DNA from 2 places in the Rhodococcus pseudokoreensis genome. Region 2 is predicted to be linked to the other one. Evidence: riboswitches for the same ligand, from Rfam matches in the RefSeq annotation. Region 2 holds a riboswitch; the other holds the start of a gene.
The links. Region 2 has a riboswitch for glycine ahead of gcvP (aminomethyl-transferring glycine dehydrogenase). Riboswitches for the same ligand answer to the same signal wherever they lie in the genome.
Positions count from the first base shown of each region.

Region 1: another riboswitch for glycine. It lies ahead of gcvP (aminomethyl-transferring glycine dehydrogenase); the one in region 2 lies ahead of gcvP (aminomethyl-transferring glycine dehydrogenase).

Region 1 is NZ_CP070619.1:7,964,413-7,974,009, forward strand. It holds gene JWS13_RS41665 (SMP-30/gluconolactonase/LRE family protein) at 1-1,029, shown strand, start outside; gene JWS13_RS41670 (CDP-alcohol phosphatidyltransferase family protein) at 1,163-1,786, shown strand; gene JWS13_RS41675 (DUF881 domain-containing protein) at 1,786-2,649, shown strand; gene JWS13_RS41680 (small basic family protein) at 2,682-3,044, shown strand; gene JWS13_RS41685 (DUF881 domain-containing protein) at 3,052-3,798, shown strand; gene gcvH (glycine cleavage system protein GcvH) at 3,841-4,245, shown strand; gene odhI (oxoglutarate dehydrogenase inhibitor Odhl) at 4,543-5,067, shown strand; gene ftsR (transcriptional regulator FtsR) at 5,064-5,804, shown strand; gene JWS13_RS41705 (bifunctional nuclease family protein) at 5,954-6,427, shown strand; gene JWS13_RS41710 (MerR family transcriptional regulator) at 6,708-7,328, shown strand; glycine riboswitch at 7,398-7,521, shown strand; gene gcvP (aminomethyl-transferring glycine dehydrogenase) at 7,696-9,597, shown strand, end outside.
Region 2 is NZ_CP070619.1:5,275,762-5,285,358, reverse strand. It holds gene JWS13_RS29290 (flavin-containing monooxygenase) at 1-855, shown strand, start outside; gene JWS13_RS29285 (MFS transporter) at 996-2,348, shown strand; gene lpdA (dihydrolipoyl dehydrogenase) at 2,370-3,740, opposite strand; gene lipA (lipoyl synthase) at 3,775-4,746, opposite strand; glycine riboswitch at 5,041-5,132, shown strand; gene gcvP (aminomethyl-transferring glycine dehydrogenase) at 5,255-8,209, shown strand; gene gcvT (glycine cleavage system aminomethyltransferase GcvT) at 8,206-9,321, shown strand; gene gcvH (glycine cleavage system protein GcvH) at 9,360-9,597, shown strand, end outside.

The sequences.
Region 1 (9,597 bases), 2.7 Mb from region 2:
CTCGACCGCACCGGGATCGACCCCGTCGTCTGGCACGCCCCGCCGTCCCCTCCGCTCACGGGAGTGCTCGCTCCCAACGGCGTGCTCGACGGCGTGCACCGCTGGGCCCTGCCCACCGGAGAGGGACCGGAGGACGTGGCCGTCGATCACGACGGCCGGGTGGTCACCGGGGGCAACGACGGCCGAATCTGGCGGTTCGACAGCCGCGGCGACGCCACCGAACTCGCGAACACGGGCGGCCGGCCGCTCGGGGTCGAGGTCCTCGACGACGGCCGGTACCTGATCTGCGACGCCGAGCGCGGCGTGCTGAGGGTGGACGAGAAGGGGCGCGTCGACGTGCTCGCCGACACCGCGGCCGGGCGCCCACTCGTGGCGTGCAACAACTCCGCGGTCGGGCACGACGGCGTCGTGTACTTCACCGACTCCTCCGCGCACTTCACGATCGCCGACCACCGCTACGACCTTCTCGAACACCGGGGGACCGGTCGGCTGCTGCGTCTCGACCCGCGCACAGGGGAGACCGACCTTCTCGCCGAGGGACTGCAGTTCGCCAACGGCGTGGGCTTGGCCTCGGACGAATCGTTCGTCCTCGTCGCCGAGACCGGCTCGTACCAGATCTCCCGCGTCGACCTGACCGGACCGTCGCAGGGCCGGACGTCCGTGTGGGCCGAGAATCTGCCCGGCATCCCGGACAACATGACGTCGCAGACCGACGACGGGCTTTTCTGGGTGGCGCTGTACAGCCCGCGGATGCGGCTGCTGGATCTGCTCGCGCCGTACCCGGCGCTGCGCATCGTCGCGGCGAACCTGCCCGATGCCGTCCAGCCGAATCCGGTGCACGCGGGCTGGGTGGTCGCACTCGATCGGCATGGCGAGATCGTGCACAGCCTGCGCGGCGGCAAGGGCAGCTACGCACCCGTCACCGGGGTGCGGGAGCACGACGGGTGGCTGTACCTGGGAAGTCTGACCGCGGACGCCGTCGCGCGGGTCCCGGTTCCGCCACGACCCGACGTCGCTGCCGGCGAGTGAGACGGTCCTGACCTGCTCCGATGGATTCTCCGGGGGAGGATCGACGGACCACCGCCGCGGTTGTGGAAGAGTGGCGAGAGCGGTGCGACGAGCGCCCGAGAACAGGTCCGCACTCGACGCTGGGGAGATATTGGTGAATTCGGTGGACCGGGACACTGTGCGGTCGGACCGGATCGTGACCGTCCCGAATCTCCTGAGCGTGGTACGCCTGCTCGGAGTGCCGCTCTTCGTGTACCTGCTGCTCGTGACGCACTCCGACGGGTGGGCCCTCGCGATCCTCATGATCAGCGGATTCACCGACTGGCTCGACGGCAAGCTGGCCCGGATCCTCGACCAGTCGTCGAAGCTGGGTGCGCTGCTCGATCCGTTCGTCGATCGCCTCTACGTCGTCACGACACTGGTGACGTTCGTCGTGCGCGGATTCATCCCGTGGTGGGTGGCGGCGATCCTGATCGGCCGCGACGTCGTTCTCGCGCTGACACTGCTGATCTACCGGCGGCGCGGACTGCCACCCCCCGACGTGATGTACCTCGGCAAGGGGGCCACGTTCCTGCTCATGTTCGCGCTGCCGATCACCCTCGCGGCGCAGGGTGACTGGAGCATCGCCACGGTGGCGGAACCGCTCGGCGCTGCACTCCTGATCTGGGGCACGGTGCTGTACGTGTGGACCGGGCTGCTCTACACCGTCAACGCGCTGACCGTCGCGCGCACCGTTCCCGCGCGAGGATCGGGCGGCGACGAACGCGAGGTCCGCTGATGAAACGGACCGAGTCCGGCGTCCGCAGGAATCCGGTGCCGTCCCTGCTGCAGTCTCTGATGAACGATCATCTGGACCCCGGCTACGAGGGCGCGGCCGAGGATCGCGAGCACGGACATTCGCGGCAGACACGGGTCGGTCGGCAGGTGTGGATCGCGATCGGCGCACTGCTCGTCGGCCTGGTGCTGTCGGTCGCCTACCGGCAGGCCACCGAACGCATCCCGGGCACCGAGCAGGTGCGGTCCGAACTCCTGAGCAAGGTGCAGGACGCGGAGGACCGGGCGGGCGCCCTCGCGGCGACCCGGGACACGTTGACGGCACAGGCGGACGACGCCCGCGCCACCGCGCTGGCCGGCGACGCCCGCGGTGCCGCACTGCTCGACGAGTTACACGGACTCGAGGGGGACGCCGGGGTCGAGACCGTGCACGGTCCCGGACTGACCGTGACGCTCACCGACCCCGCGGCCAAACCCAACCTGTCCGATTCGTCCCAGCGCAGTGTCGGGGGGAAGGCGGTCGTGCTCGATCGCGACCTGCAGTCGGTGGTCAATTCGCTGTGGGCGGGCGGCGCCGAGGCCATTGCGGTCGGCGACGTGCGGATCGGGCCGTCGGTGACGATCCGGCAGGCGGGCGGCGCGATGCTCGTGGACAATCAGCCGGTGTTCTCGCCGTACGTGGTCTCCGCCATCGGCCCGCAGGGGCCGATGCAGACCGGATTCGTGGTGAGCGACGCCTACCTGCGGATGTCCAGCGTGGCGCAGTTGTACGGCATCGGCTTCGCCGTCGCGGAGGCCGACGATCTCCACTTGCCTGCCGCCCCGGCGCGGGAAGTGCGGGCAGCCCGGGAAGCAGGAACACGATGACAACGGCGGAGTCGGATGGAGGCGTCACACGAATGAAGGCAGCACTGAAGGGCGGATCCGCGATCTACGGGGTGCTCGCCCTGATCGTGGGGATCGTGCTGGGAGTGGTGTTCAGCCCGCAAGTGCCCGACGCCGTGCAGCCCTACCTGCCCATCGCCGTCGTCGCCGCGCTCGACGCGGTGTTCGGCGGATTGCGCGCATACCTCGACGAGATCTTCGACTCGAAGGTGTTCGTCGTCTCGTTCGTGTTCAACGTCCTCGTGGCGGCGCTGATCGTGTGGCTCGGTGACCAACTCGGTGTCGGAACCCAGCTGTCCACCGCGATCGTCGTCGTGCTCGGCATCCGCATCTTCGGCAACGCGGCCGCGCTGCGGCGCCGTCTGCTCGGGGCGTGATCGCGACGTGAGCGGGCACGAGGGCAGACACGAACTCCATGGCAACGAACCCACGACGTCGCGGCGCTCACACGTCGTCTTCGCGCTGCTGGCCGCGCTCCTGCTCGGCGGGCTGGGAATCGCGATCGTGACGCAGGTGAAGAACACCGGGTCCGGCGACACGCTCGACTCGGCGAGCCCCGCGGATCTGCTGGTCGTCCTGGACACGCTGAATCAGCGGGAGGCGGCTCTGCGGCAGGAGATCGCCTCGCTGGAACAGACCTTGGCAACCTTGCAACAGAGTGGCAGTTCCGGGGCGGCACTCGACGAGGCGCAGGCCCGGTTGACGGCCCTGTCGATCCAAGTCGGGAGCGCGCCGGCCACCGGCCCCGGCGTGACGCTGCGCATCACCGACCCCAACAAGGGGGTCGGATCCGAGGTCCTGCTCGACCTCGTCCAGGAACTGCGCGCCGCGGGCGCCGAGGCCGTGCAGATCCAGGGTGCCGACGGCCCGCCCATCCGGATCGGCGTCGACTCCTGGGTGTCCGGTTCGGCAGGCGGCGTGTCGGTGGACGGCCGCAAGGTGAACGCCCCCTACGGAGTTGTCGCCATCGGTGATCCGCCGACTCTGGCGGCCGCCCTGAACATTCCCGGCGGGGTGGTCGACACGGTCGCGCGCAGCGGTGGACAGTTGACGATCGAACAATCGCAGCAGGTCACGATCTCCGCCTTGCGGGAGGCGAAACCTCGCCAATACGCTCAGCCCGGAAATTGATCTTCGCATCCGCCCGCGGATTGCCATCGAAAGGAAGCCACTGTGAGTGAGCTCGAAATCCCCGCCGATCGTCGGTACACCGCCGAACACGAGTGGGTCGAGCGGACGGGGCCCACGACGGTGCGCGTCGGCATCACCGATTTCGCGCAGTCCCAGCTCGGCGACGTCGTGTTCGTCCAGCTTCCGGCCGTCGACGAGGACGTGACGGCGGGCGAATCGTTCGGCGAGGTGGAATCCACCAAGAGCGTCTCCGACATCTTCGCCCCGCTGACGGCGAAAGTCGTTGCCGCCAACGCTGATCTGGACGGCAACCCGGAACTCGTGAACTCCGCGCCCTACGGGCAGGGGTGGCTGGTGGAACTCGGCGTCGACGACGAGGCGACCCTCGACGCCGCACTGGCCGAAATGCTGGACGCCGCCGGGTATGCAGACATCACGGCAGGATAATTTCCCGCCGAACACGCGAAGCGGTAATCGGATAGTTTCGGAAGGTGCCGACAGCCCGGAAAACGGGGTTGCCGGAGAAATCCGCTGTCGGAATACCGGTTCGTAATGTACTGGCGGCCTGTCTCACTACACGCACCGGCGTGCGCAGGGTACGGTCAATGTTGAACGCATGTGCCGTGTCGGGGCGCAGGTCCGTAGTTTGAATGTGATCGTGGGAGTTTGCACAGAAGTTAATGTGCACGGGAACCGAATTATGTAGTACCGAGTGGCATTGCGTAGTCCAGCGAATCTTGCTGGATGATCGAACTAGGAGGAGAAACGGTGAGCGAGAACGGCAACGACGCGGTCTATGGGGAGACGCCGGCGGAAACCACGTCGGTCTTCCGCGCGGACTTTCTCAATGAGCTCGACAACTCCTCGGCAACCCAGGCTCCGGAGGCTCCGGTGTCGGGTGTGGAGGGACTGCCCGCGGGCTCTGCTCTGCTCGTCGTCAAGCGTGGACCGAACGCAGGGTCGCGCTTCCTGCTCGACCAGCCGACGACGTCCGCAGGACGGCATCCCGACAGCGACATCTTCCTCGACGACGTCACCGTCAGCCGTCGTCATGCGGAGTTCCGCCAGGAGGACGACGAGTTCCAGGTGGTCGACGTCGGCAGCCTCAACGGCACCTACGTCAACCGTGAGCCGGTCGACTCGGCAGTCCTCGCGAACGGCGACGAGGTGCAGATCGGCAAGTTCCGGCTGGTCTTCCTGACCGGACCCCGGACCACGGCCGGTGGGTCGCAGATCGGTGAGACGTCAGCTGGTGCGGGTAGCCAATGACCGCGGTGCGGCAGCAGCAGGCGCATTCGGGGATGTCGATCGGCTCCGTGCTGGATCGACTGCGCCCCGATTTTCCTGATGTGACGATCTCGAAGATCCGATTCCTCGAAGCCGAGGGTCTCATCAGCCCGCAGCGCACTCCCTCGGGGTATCGGCGATTCTCGATCGCCGACACTGAACGACTGCGCTACGTCCTGACGGCGCAGCGCGATCAGTATCTGCCGCTGAAGGTCATCAAGGAGCAGCTCGAGGCCATCGACAGAGGTGTGGCCACGGTCGGCGCAGGCGATTCTTCGCCGCGCCGGCCGCGCGCGCTCACCGTGGCCCCGGGAGAGGTGTCCCCGGAGGAATTCCGCTCCGACCGCGAGGTGCGGATCAGCCGCGACGACCTGATCTCCCGGGCCGGGATCGACGAGAAGTTCCTCGTCGAGCTGACCCGGGGCGGCCTGGTGGTTCCCGGGCCTGCGGGGTTCTTCGACGAGGATGCGGTGACCCTGGCGCGCACCGCGAGAGCGATGTCCGAATTCGGACTCGAGGTGCGGCACCTGCGGGCGTTCAAACTGGCCGCCGACCGCGAGGCCGGGTTGGTCGCGCAGATCGCCGGGCCCGTCGCCAAGGGCCGCGACGCCGGCGCACGGGATCGCGCCGAGGAGATGGTGCGGGAACTGGCCGCGCTGTCTCTGACGTTGCACACCTGCCTGGTGAAGTCGGCCGTCCGAGGTGCGCTCGATCGGTGAGGTGAGTTCGCCGGCGGTCCCACCTCGGAACTTCCCAACGACGCTGCGCTCGAACGGCTGTACGGTCGAAGAGCAGACACGAATCGAATAGAATCCTGGTACGGCATTGTGTGCCGCGGACGGACCATTGCAGGGTGGAGGCAGACGCGATGAGCGAAATGCACGTGATCGGAGTTCGTGTCGAGCAGCCCCAGAATCAACCTGTCCTGCTGCTGCGGGAAACCGACGGCGAGCGGTACCTGCCCATCTGGATCGGGCAGACCGAGGCCACCGCCATCGCACTCGAGCAGCAGGGTGTCGAGCCGGCGCGTCCGCTGACCCACGACCTGATCAAGAACCTGATCGAAGCGTTCGGCCGCACTCTGAAGGAAGTCCGCATCGTCGAACTCCGCGAGGGCACGTTCTACGCCGACCTGGTGTTCGACCAGAACACTCGCGTCTCGGCCCGCCCGTCCGACTCCATCGCCATCGCACTGCGCATCGGGGTCCCGATCTTCGCCGAGGAATCGGTGCTCACGGAGGCCGGGCTGGTCATGCCCGACGAGCGTGAGGACGAGGTCGAGAAGTTCAAGGAATTCCTCGAGTCCGTGTCGCCGGACGATTTCAAAGCCACCGACGGCTAGTTTCTCCAGCGGAAGAGCCGCCGGCGCAGTAACGGTTGAGGTTCTTCCGGCGCGTTGCGTTGACCCGGTCTCCTCGGAGTCATAGCGTTCGGTGCAGTGATTTTCTGCCCTGCAGATTGTATCGGGCGTACGCTGAGTAGGTTCAGGGTACGGACTAGCTCGATGTCACTGGTGGCGCTTGCGCCGCTCGATGTGCTGCGGATTGCCGCGGACACTGGCGACGCGCGTCACAGGCGCACTGATCGTCGGGTTCAGTGCAACATGCGAGAGGGAGTAGTCAGTGGGAGATCGGCCGCAGGAGAATGCGCTGAATCTTGCGCCCGGCGACAACGTTGCCGAGTCCGAGTTCAGCTCCGAGGAGATCCAGCCGGGCCTCTTCCCGGACGATTCCGTGCCCGACGACCTCGTCGGATACCGCGTCCCCATCGCCTGCCAGATCGCGGGAATCACCTACCGCCAGCTCGATTACTGGGCTCGCACATCCCTCGTGGTGCCGTCCATCCGTGGCGCGGCCGGGTCGGGCAGCCAACGGCTGTACTCGTTCAAGGACATCCTCGTCCTCAAGATCGTCAAGCGCCTGCTCGACACCGGAATCTCCTTGCAGAACATTCGCGTGGCCGTCGACCACCTGCGTAAGCGCGGAGTGCGGGACTTGGCCAAGATCACACTTTTCTCGGACGGGACGACGGTCTACGAGTGCACGTCGGCCGAGGAGGTCGTCGATCTGCTCCAGGGTGGGCAGGGTGTGTTCGGTATCGCGGTCAGTGGTGCAATGCGCGAACTGACCGGCACCATCGCCGATTTCCCCGCAGAGCGCGCCGACGGCGGCGAGAGCGAGCAGAGCCCCGAGGACGAGCTGGCGTCGCGGCGCAAGAACCGCGCGAGCCGCAAGACGGGCTAGGCCGCAACCCCAGGAGCGCGGCGCTGGTGGCGCCGCTCTCTGAGCTCGTGACATAGACTGGCGGTGCGTCGACGCCGTGCGGGAGAGTTCCGGGCACTGCATGCACAGCAGCATCGTGTGTGCGGGAGTTCGGGCGCCGAAGGAGCAACACCTCCCCGTCAATCTCTCAGGCAAACAGGACCGTGCGGGCTCCGACGCCTCTGGAAAGCGGTGGGAGCACCCACCCGCCCACGGGGAAAGGGCCGTCTTCACACGTGAACGACGGTACCGAATCTCTCAGGCGCTCGACCCGAGCAGGCGACAGAGGGGGAGGGACGTTCCGCAGAGCGGGGCGTGTCCTGGTCCTCCGAACTGCTTGGGAGTTGTCGTGATCGACGCTGGAAGCCGTACATTCGCCGATCGTCATGTCGGCCCGAACGCTGCGGAACTCGCGCACATTCTCGAACTGGTCGGGGCCGATTCGCTGGACGACCTCGCGTCGAAAGCCGTTCCCGCCGTCATCCTGGACGGGGTCACGGGTGGGATCGCCGACGGCCTCGACGCCCTGCCCGCACCGGTCTCCGAGCACGAGGCGCTCGCCGAACTGTCCGCACTCGCCGCGCAGAACACCGTGGCGACGTCCATGATCGGGCTCGGCTACTACGACACCCTCACCCCGCCGGTTCTGATCCGGAACATCATCGAGAACCCGGCCTGGTACACGGCCTACACGCCGTACCAGCCCGAGATCAGCCAGGGCCGCCTCGAGGCCCTCCTCAACTTCCAGACGATGGTCGCCGACCTGACCGGCATGGAGGTCGCCAACTCGTCGATGCTCGACGAGGCCACCGCCGCCGCCGAGGCGATGACCCTGCTGCGCCGGGCGAGCAAGAGCAAGTCCCCGCGGTTCGTCGTCGACGCCGACCTGTTCCCGCAGACGCTGGCCGTCGTCGAGACCCGGGCCGAGCCGCTCGGCATCGAGATCGTGGTGGCCGATCTGTCCGCAGGCCTGCCGGACGGCGACTTCTTCGGCGTCCTCGGGCAGATGCCCGGCGCGTCCGGCCGCATCGCCGACTACACTGACGTGATCGCCGCAGCCCACGAGCGCGGCGCACTGGTCGCAGTCGGAGCGGACCTGCTGGCGCTGACTCTCCTCACCCCGCCCGGCGAGATCGGTGCCGACGCCTGCTTCGGCACCACCCAGCGGTTCGGTGTCCCCATGGGCTTCGGCGGCCCGCACGCCGGCTACCTGGCCGTGCACACCAAGCACGCACGCCAGCTCCCCGGCCGCCTGGTGGGCGTCTCCGTCGACGCCGACGGCGACAAGGCCTACCGGCTGGCGCTGCAGACCCGCGAGCAGCACATTCGCCGTGAGAAGGCGACCTCGAACATCTGCACCGCGCAGGTGCTCCTCGCGATTCTCGCGGCCATGTACGCCAGCTACCACGGCGCCGAGGGTCTGAAGGCGATCGCCCTGCGCGTCGCGAACACGGCACATTCCCTGGCGGCCGCCCTCCGCAAGACCGGGTCCGTCGTCGTGCACGACCAGTTCTTCGACACGATCCTCGTGCGCGTCGACGGCCGGGCGGCGGACGTCGTGGCGAAGGCGAAGGACGCCGGCATCAACCTGCGGCTCGTCGACGCCGATCACGTCGCCGTCGCCTGTGACGAGGCCACCACCGACGACGACGTCGCCCACGTGCTGGCGGCGTTCGGCGGCGACGGCGCAGTGGCCCCCGAGGCGGGCACATCCGTCCCGGACGCGCAGCTCCGCGGATCCGACTACCTGCAGCACGAGGCGTTCACCCGGTACCGCACCGAAACGGCGATGCTGCGCTACCTGCGGGCGTTGTCCGACAAGGACATCGCACTCGACCGCAGCATGATCCCGCTCGGCTCCTGCACGATGAAGCTCAATGCCACCGCCGAGATGGAAGCGATCACCTGGCCCGCATTCGCCGGACTGCACCCGTTCGCGCCCACCGGGGACACCCCGGGAATTCTGCGCATCATCAAGGACCTCGAGAACTGGCTCGTCGCCGTCACCGGCTACGACGCCGTCAGCCTGCAGCCGAATGCCGGCAGCCAGGGCGAGTACGCCGGACTGCTCGCGATCCGCAACTACCACCTCAGCCGCGGCGACGACCACCGCGACACCTGCCTCATCCCGTCGAGCGCCCACGGCACCAACGCCGCCTCGGCGGTCATGGCCGGGATGCGCGTCGAGGTCGTCGCGTGCCGCCCCAACGGTGACGTGGACCTCGACGATCTGCGGGCGAAGATCGCGGAC
Region 2 (9,597 bases):
GTGACCATGCTGCAGCGCTCACCCACGTACATCATCTCGATGCCTGCCAAGGACAAGCTGGCCAACAAGTTGCGGCGCCACCTGCCCACGCGGCTCGCCTACGCGCTGACACGACTCAAGAACGCGTCGGTGGCGACGGCGATCTACCAACTGTGCCAGCGGTACCCGGAATTCATGAAGGGCCGCATCCGGCAACTACAGGAGAAGTGGCTGCCGAAGGGCTACGACATCGACAAGCACTTCACGCCCCGGTACAACCCGTGGGATCAGCGACTGTGCCTCGTGCCCAACGGGGATCTGTTCCGCTCCATCCGCAACGACGAAGTGTCGATCGTGACCGATCACATCGACACCTTCACCGAAACCGGGATCACGCTGAAGTCCGGCGACGAGCTGCGCGCCGACGTCGTCGTCACCGCAACGGGTTTGAACCTGCTCGCGTTCGGCGGGATGACACTCGCCGTCGACGGCCACGACATCGACCTCACCGAGACCATGGCGTACAAGGGGATGATGCTCAGCGGGGTACCCAACTTCGCGTTCGTCATCGGCTACACCAACGCGTCCTGGACGCTGAAGGCCGACCTGGTGTGCGAATACGTCTGCCGACTGCTCGCGCACATGGACGCGAACGGATTCGCACAATGCTCCCCGGAGCGGGACAGTGAGGTCGACGAGGAGCCGTTCCTCGACTTCGCCGCCGGCTACGTGCTGCGGTCGGTGGAGTCGTTCCCCAAGCAGGGCTCGAAGGCACCGTGGCGGCTGCGGATGAACTACTTCCGCGACCTGGTCACACTGCGGCACGGCAAGATCGTCGACGACGCTATGCGCTTCGCGCCCGTGAGTACTTGTTAACCGCCGGCGGTTAACAAGTACTCACGGGCGGAGCCTTCCGACATTCGGAATCGGAGTTGGAAACGGGTGACCTGTCCGCCACGGTAGGTGAGTCGTGAGCCACATCACAGGCCATCTCCGAGGAAGAGCAGGTCCCGCGCATGCAATTCGACCTACGCGAACGCATCGACAGCAGTCCGATGACGCGCTACCAATGGGGCGCCATCGCCATCTGCGGTCTACTCAACGTGCTCGACGGCTTCGACGTCCTCGTCATGGCGTTCACCGCACAGTCGGTGTCGCAGGAGTGGGATCTGTCCGGCTCCGTCGTCGGCCTCCTGCTCAGCGCCGGACTGTTCGGCATGGCCGCGGGGTCGCTGTTCCTGGCGCCGTGGGCAGACACCATCGGTCGCCGCGCCATGATCCTGCTGTGCCTGGCGCTGGCGTCGTCCGGCATGCTGTTGTCGGCGGTCAGCCAGAACGCGCTGCAACTCGGTCTGCTCCGCGCGCTCACCGGCGTCGGTATCGGCGGAATCCTCGCCAGCAGCAACGTCATTGCCAGTGAGTACGCGTCGAACCGCTGGCGCGGGCTGGCCGTGAGTCTCAATTCCACCGGGTACGCCGTCGGCGCCACCCTCGGCGGCATCATCGCCGTCGTGCTGCAGAACTCGCTCGGCTGGCGCTCGGTGTTCCTGTTCGGCGGTCTGTGCACGGCCGTGATCATCCCCGTCGTCTACGCCCGGCTCCCCGAATCGATCGACTTCCTGCTCGTCCGTCGCCCGGCCAACGCCCTCGACCGGATCAACGCGTTCGCGCGACGGGCCGGACAGCCGCCCCTCGACGAACTGCCCGCACCGCGCGCCGCCGCCGCTGCGGACGCCGGATTCGCGGTGCGCGTGCTCCTCTCCCCGGAGCGGCGCCGCAGCACCCTGCTGGTGTGGTTCGCGTTCTTCATGGCGATGTTCGGCTTCTACTTCGTCACCAGCTGGACCCCGAAACTGCTGGTCGAGGCGGGCATGTCCGCGAACCAGGGCGTCACCGGCGGTGTGCTCCTCAACCTCGGTGGCATCTTCGGCGCCACCCTGCTCGGCGCACTGTCCGCCAGGTTCGCCCTGAAGCGGGTGCTCATCGCATACCTGGCGATCGCGGGCGTGCTCCTCGTCGTCTTCGTCCCCGCCACCGCATCCATCGTCGTCGCGTTCGGACTCGGCGCCCTCATCGGCGTCTTCGCCAACGGCTGCATCGCCGGGCTGTATGCGATCACCCCGTCGGTCTACTCGCCGGCCGTCCGCGCCACCGGAGTCGGCTGGGGCATCGGCATCGGACGCGTCGGCGCCATCGCGTCCCCGATCGTCGCGGGCGCCCTCCTCGACCGCGACTGGTCGCCCACGCAGCTGTACATCCTCGTCGCCGCATCCTTCGCCCTCGCCGGAATCGCCGTGTCGCGGCTACGGTTCGAGAAGACCGGCGGCTCCGCCACCCGTGAGCGGTTGACGAGTGCAGAGACTCGTTAACCACTCACGGGCCCGGAGGGCCTAGGCGTGCACGTGGAGAGGTTTGCCTGCCACCGCCAGCAGTGCCTCGCCGAGGGCCTCGCCCTGGGTGGGGTGGGCGTGCACGAACTTCGCGGCCTGGGCGGCGTCGACCTCGAAGTTGTACAGCAGCTGTGCCTCGCCGATCAGTTCGCCGACGCGGTCGCCGACCATGTGCACGCCGACCACGACGCCGTCCGGCGCCACGACGAGTTTGACCGCCCCCGACGTCTTGAGGATCTGACTCTTGCCGTTGCCGGCTAGGTCGTAGACGACCGTCCGGATGTCTTCGCCGAACTTCTCCCGCGCCGCGGTCTCGGTCAACCCGACCGACGCGACCTCGGGGTGGGAGTACGTGACGCGGGGAATGCCGGTCTCGTCGATGACGTCCGGACGGAGCCCGGCGATCTCCTCCGCCACGAAGATGCCCTGCTGGAAGCCGCGGTGCGCGAGCTGGAGTCCGGGCACGATGTCGCCGACCGCGTAGACGTTCGGCACGGTGGTACGCAGCCGGTCGCTGGTGACCACGAATCCCCGGTCGAGGACCACGCCGGTCTCCTCGTATCCCATCGAGGCGGTGTTCGGGCCGCGTCCCACCGCGACCAGCACGACGTCGGCGTCGAGCACGTCGCCGGAGTCGAGGGTGACGGTCACCGCGTCCTCGTCCTGCGCCACCTCGGTGACCCGTACCCCGGTCTTCGCGGCGATCTTGCGGCGACGGAACGCCCGCTCGAGGTACTTGGAGACCGTCTCGTCCTCGTTCGGGACCAGCCTCGGCATCGCCTCGACGATCGTCACCGACGCACCGAACGACGCCCACACACTGGCGAATTCGACGCCGATGACGCCGCCGCCGAGGATGATCGCCTTCTTCGGCACCGTCGGCAGCACCAGCGCCTGGTCGCTGGTGACGACCCTGCCGCCGATGCTGATGCCCGGCAACGTCTTCGGGGACGAGCCCGTCGCCAGAACGACGGCCGCACCGGTGATCAGCTCGCCGTCGACCTCGATACCGTTGGGCCCCACCAGCCGCCCGCGGCCGTTGACGACGGTGATGCCGTGGGAGTCGACGAGGCCCTGCAGGCCCTTGTGCAGGCGGGTGACGATGGTGTTCTGGTAGCTCAGCACCTTCTCGAGGTCGACGCCGCCGAACGTGACGTCGACCCCGAACTGTGCGGCCGTGCGGGCATTGTCGGCGACCTCGGCGGAATGCAGCAGCGCCTTGGTCGGGATGCACCCCTGGTGCAGGCAGGTGCCGCCGAGTTCGTTCTCTTCTATCAGAATGACCGAACGGCCCAGTTCGGCCGAGCGGATCGCGGCCGCGTAGCCGCCGGAACCGCCACCGAGGATGACGACATCTGCAGATCGGGACATGGGAACTCCTTGCTGGAACGGAAGTGGAAGAAAATCAGAGAGCGGCGACGGCTTGTGCGTGCAGGCGGCCCGCCCGGTAGGACGACCGGACGAGGGGTCCGGACAGGACGCCGAGGAATCCGATCTCGCGGGCCACCCCGTCGAGCATCACGAACTCCTCCGGTTTCGCCCACCGCTCCACCGGATGATGCCGGGCCGAGGGCCGCAGGTACTGCGTGATCGTGATCAACTGGCAACCGGCGTCGTGCAGGTCCCGGAGTGCCTGGATCACCTCGTCCGTGGTCTCCCCCATCCCGAGGATCAGGTTCGACTTGGTGATCAGACCGTCCTCCCGCGCGCGCGTGATCACGTCGAGGGAACGCTCGTAGGTGAACGCCGGCCGGATGCGACGGAAGATCCGGGGAACGGTCTCCACATTGTGCGCCAGTACCTCCGGCCGGGTGTCGAACACTTCGCGCAACTGTGCGGCGTCGGCATTGAAATCCGGGATCAGCAGTTCGACGCCGGTGCCCGGGCACAGTTCGTGAATCTGCCGGACCGTCTCGGCGTACAGCCAGGCGCCGCCGTCGGGCAGATCGTCACGTGCCACACCCGTGACAGTGGCGTACCGGAGGCCCATGGTCTGCACCGATTCCGCGACCCGCCGGGGTTCCCCCCGATCGAGGGCCGCGGGACGTCCGGTGTCGATCTGGCAGAAATCGCACCGCCGGGTGCACTGGCTGCCGCCGATGAGGAACGTGGCCTCGCGGTCCTCCCAGCATTCGAAGATGTTGGGACATCCGGCTTCCTGACACACGGTGTTCAGGTTCTCGCGCTCGACGAGGGCGGCGAGGTCCCGGTATTCGGGACCGGTCCGCATCTGCACCTTCATCCACGACGGTTTGCGTTCGACCGGCGTCTGGGCGTTGCGGACTTCGAGGCGGAGCAGGCGCCTGCCTGCCGGGGCGAGCGGAGCGACGGGGGATGGTGCCGGGGCGGCCGGAGATGTTTCAGAGGTTGTAGTCATGGAGGAACTCCTACGACCGGACGAGACCGATCGGTATGCGACGACCCCCGGCAGCGCGGCACGGGGGAAAGTGAAGGGGAAGGCGAGCACACGACGACAACCGTTGCACTCGAGGCTGTCTGGGCTCTCATCGATCGGCGTGTGCGGTCACGTCCGAGCGAGGATCAGTCGAGGATGCCAAATGACGAGGCGTTTTGGCAAGATCGTCGCCGCTTGGCGACCGCGAAGGAATCCGGGGGAGACAAACCCGCAACGCCTGTGTACTGTTTGGCCAACCACAACTGAAGACGCCGTTGACGCGCAGCGGGAGAACCTCCTTTTCGGAGGCGCCGTAGGAGCAACTTCCTCCCCGGGAATCTCTCAGGCCCCAGTACCGCAGCGTAGAGGCAACTCTGGAGAACAGAATCGGCCGTAAGGCCGGTACTTACCGAAGGTGAAGAGCACGCCGCGCAAGCGGTACGCCCAAACTCTCAGGTTTCAGGACAGAGCGGGGAGGTGCCCCCTGTCGATGTCCGGTGCGGTCCGGACTCAACGAAACCGGAGTCACCTCGTGTCAGTCGAATCCCGTCACGCGCATCGCAGCGCGCCCCTCACCAGCGATTTTCCGTCACGCCACATCGGCCCCGACGCTTCCGCCAGCCAGCGCATGCTCGGCGCTCTCGGTTACGACACGCTCGATCAGCTCATCGATGCCGCGGTGCCTGACCAGATCCGCAGCGCGGAGGCCATGGACCTGCCGGTGGCGCGGTCCGAGCAGCAGGTGCTCTCCGACCTGCGGACGCTGTCGGAGCGCAACGAGACCCGCGTCCAGATGATCGGCCTCGGGTACTACGACACCATCACGCCCGCGGTTCTGCGCCGCAACATGCTCGAGTCGCCGGCCTGGTACACCGCGTACACGCCGTACCAGCCGGAGATTTCCCAGGGCAGGCTCGAGGCGCTGCTGACGTTCCAGACGGTCATCGAAGACCTCACGGCCCTCCCCCTCGCCGGTGCGTCCCTGCTGGACGAGGCCACCGCGGTGATGGAGGCGGTGCTGCTGATGCGGCGCGCGAACAAGGCGAAGTCGGGGACGCCCCGCGTGGTCGTCGACGCGGACTGTCTGCCGCAGACCCTCGCGGTGGTGCGCGGCCGAGCCAAGTCGGTGGGCATCGACGTCGAGGTGGCGGACCTGACCGGCGGACTCCCGGACGGTGACCTGTTCGGCGTCGTGTTCCAGGCGCCCGGCGCCAGCGGGCACGTGCGCGATCTGGCCCCGCTCATCGCCGCCGCCCAGGAGCGCGGTGCCCTGACCACGGTCGCCGCCGATCTGCTGTCGCTGACGCTGCTGACGCCGCCCGGTGAGCAGGGTGCCGACATCGCGGTGGGATCCGCGCAGCGTTTCGGTGTGCCGCTGTTCTTCGGTGGGCCGCACGCCGGTTACATGGCCGTGCGCGGCGGGCTCGAGCGCATGCTCCCCGGCCGGCTCGTCGGCGTGTCCGTCGACGTCGACGGGAAGACCGCCTACCGGCTGGCACTGCAGACCCGCGAGCAGCACATCCGGCGCGACAAGGCGACCAGCAACATCTGCACCGCGCAGGCACTGCTCGCGAACGTCGCCGCCATGTACGCCGCCTATCACGGTCCGGAAGGGCTGCGCGCCATCGCGACTCGAGTCCACGGACATGCGACGGCCGTCGCGGGCGGCCTCCGCACGGCGGGACACTCGGTGGTCCACGACAGCTTCTTCGACACCGTGCTGGTGCACGTTCCGGCCGGGGCCCGCGACGTCGTCGACCGCGCCGACCGCGCCGGCATCAACCTGAGGCTGGTCGACGCGGACCACGTCGCGATCGCCTGCGACGAGTGCACCACCGACGAGATCGTCGACCGCGTCCTGTCCGCGTTCGGCGCGCGAGTCGAGAAGGCAACGGTCTCCGCGCTGCCGCAGTCACTGCTGCGCACGTCGAACTACCTGCAGCACAACGTGTTCCACGAGCACCGGTCCGAGACGGCGATGCTCCGCTTCCTGCGCGCGCTGTCGGACAAGGACCTCGCACTGGACCGCACCATGATCCCGCTCGGCTCGTGCACGATGAAGCTCAACTCCGCCGTGGAGATGGAGCCGATCAGCTGGCCCGGGTTCGCCTCCATCCACCCGTACGCCCCGGTCGAACAGACCAGCGGCTACCTGCAGCTCATCCGCGGCCTCGAGCGGTGGCTCGGTGAGATCACCGGATACGACCGGGTGTCGTTGCAGCCCAACGCCGGATCGCAGGGCGAGCTGGCCGGACTGCTGGCCATCAACGGCTACCACGAGAGCCTCGGTGACCACGGACGCGACATCTGCCTCATCCCGCAGTCCGCACACGGCACCAACGCCGCGTCCGCGGTGCTCGCCGGCATGCGGGTGGTGGTGGTCGCGACGGCGTCCAACGGCAACATCGACTTAGGCGACCTGCGCGCGAAGATCGCGGCACACGAAGGCAAGATCGCCGCGATCATGCTCACCTATCCGTCCACCCACGGCGTGTACGAGAACGACGTGCGGACGGTGTGCGATCTCGTGCACGAGGCCGGCGGCCAGGTGTACGTCGACGGCGCCAACCTCAACGCGCTCGTCGGCCTGGCCCAGCCCGGGAAGTTCGGCGGCGACGTGTCGCACCTGAACCTGCACAAGACGTTCTGCATCCCGCACGGCGGCGGCGGCCCCGGCGTCGGACCGGTCGCGGTGCGCAAGCATCTGGCGCCGTTCCTGCCCGGCAACCCGCTCGGCGGAGACCAACTCGGCACTCCGGTATCGGCGGCCAACTACGGCTCCGCCGGCATCCTGCCCATCACGTGGGCGTACATCGCGCTGATGGGCCCGGACGGACTGACGGAGGCCACCAAGTCCGCCGTGCTGGCCGCCAACTACGTCGCGAAGTCGCTCGACGCGCACTTCCCCGTCCTGTACACGGGACCGTCGGGTCTGGTGGCGCACGAGTGCATCCTGGACCTGCGTCCGGTCACGAAGGCGACCGGCGTGACCGCCGAGGACGTGGCAAAGCGGTTGATCGACTACGGTTTCCACGCTCCCACCCTGTCGTTCCCCGTCAGCGGCACGCTGATGGTGGAGCCCACCGAATCCGAGGATCTGGCCGAACTCGACCGCTTCATCGAGGCAATGATCTCGATCCGCCGCGAAATCGACCTGGTCGGCGAGGGTGTGTGGCCGCTCGAACGCAGCCCGCTGCGTCAGGCCCCGCACACCGCGGATCAGGTCACCGCCGACAACTGGGATCTGCCCTATCCGCGGCACCTGGCCGCCTTCCCGGTCGCGTCGCTGCGTGCCGGCAAGTACTGGCCGCCGGTTCGCCGCATCGACGGCGTCCACGGCGACCGCAACCTCGTGTGCTCGTGCCCCGCGCCCGAGGCCTTCGAGAACACCACCGACATCAATTCCCCGGCCTTCGCCGAGACCCCCGAGGAGGCCTTCGCATGACCCTCACCACGACGCCCACGTCCCCGCTGCTCGGCGAGCACAATTCTCTCGGAGCGCATTTCACCGACTTCGCCGGCTGGCAGATGCCGCTGAAGTACGACAGCGAACTCGCCGAGCACCACGCCGTCCGCACGTCCGCCGGACTGTTCGACCTCTCACACATGGGTGAGATCGCCGTCACCGGAACCGAATCCGGCGCACTGCTGGACTACGCTCTGGCCGGCGAGCTGTCGAAGATCGGCGTCGGCCGGGCCAAGTACTCGCTCCTGTGCAACGCGGACGGCGGCGTGATCGACGATCTCGTTGTCTACCGGCTCGCCAACGAGCACTTCCTGGTGGTCGCGAACGCGTCGAACGCCCCGGCCGTGTACCGCGAACTGGCGGCGCGCGCCGAAGGTTTCTCGGCGAAGGTCGACGACCAGTCCACGGAGACCGCGCTGATCGCGGTGCAGGGACCGGCAGCACAGGACATCGTGCAGTCCCTCGTTCCCGCCTCGCAGGTGGAGACCGTCGCGGAACTGAAGTACTACGCGGTCACTCGCGCGGTCGTCGCCGGCATCGACGTCCTCCTGGCCCGCACCGGTTACACCGGCGAGGACGGCTTCGAGCTGTACGTGCCGAATGAGCAGTCCGTGGCGTTGTGGCGCGCGCTCCTGGCCGCCACCGCGGCGCGTGGCGGCGTCCCCGCGGGTCTCGCGTGCCGCGACACGCTGCGGCTCGAGGCCGGGATGGCGCTCTACGGGCACGAACTGACGCTCGACACGAACCCGTACGAGGCCGGTCTCGGCAAGGTGGTCCGGCTGAACAAGGAGTTCGTCGGCCGCGACGCCCTGCAGGCGTTGTCGGAGCAGGCCCCAAAGCGGGTGCTCGTTGGCCTTGCAGGCACCGGGCGCCGCGCCGCCCGCGCCGACTACACCGTCCACGACGCGACCGGCGGAGCGCCCGTCGGCACGATCACGTCCGGCGCCCTGTCTCCGACACTGGGACATCCGATCGCGCTGGCATTCGTGGACATCGCGTTCCGCGAGCCCGGCACCGAGCTGACCGTCGACATCCGTGGCAAGAAGGAACCGTTCGTGGTCACCCCGTCGCCGTTCTACCGCCGTTCCTGAACCCTCCCCCTCCCTTCAGCCCCGAAAAAGGTACAACCATGTCTTCAGCAGCCTTTCCCGACGACCGCAGCTACACCGACGACCACGAATGGGTCCTGATCGCGCCGGGCGCCGAACTGCCCGACGAGCCCGTCCGCGTGGGCATCACGTCCGTCGCCGTCAACTCGCTCGGCGAACTCGTCTTCGTCGATCTGCCGGAGGTCGGGACGACCATCGTCGCCGGCGAATCGTGCGGCGAGGTCGAGTCCACCAAGACCGTCTCCGAGCTGTACCCGC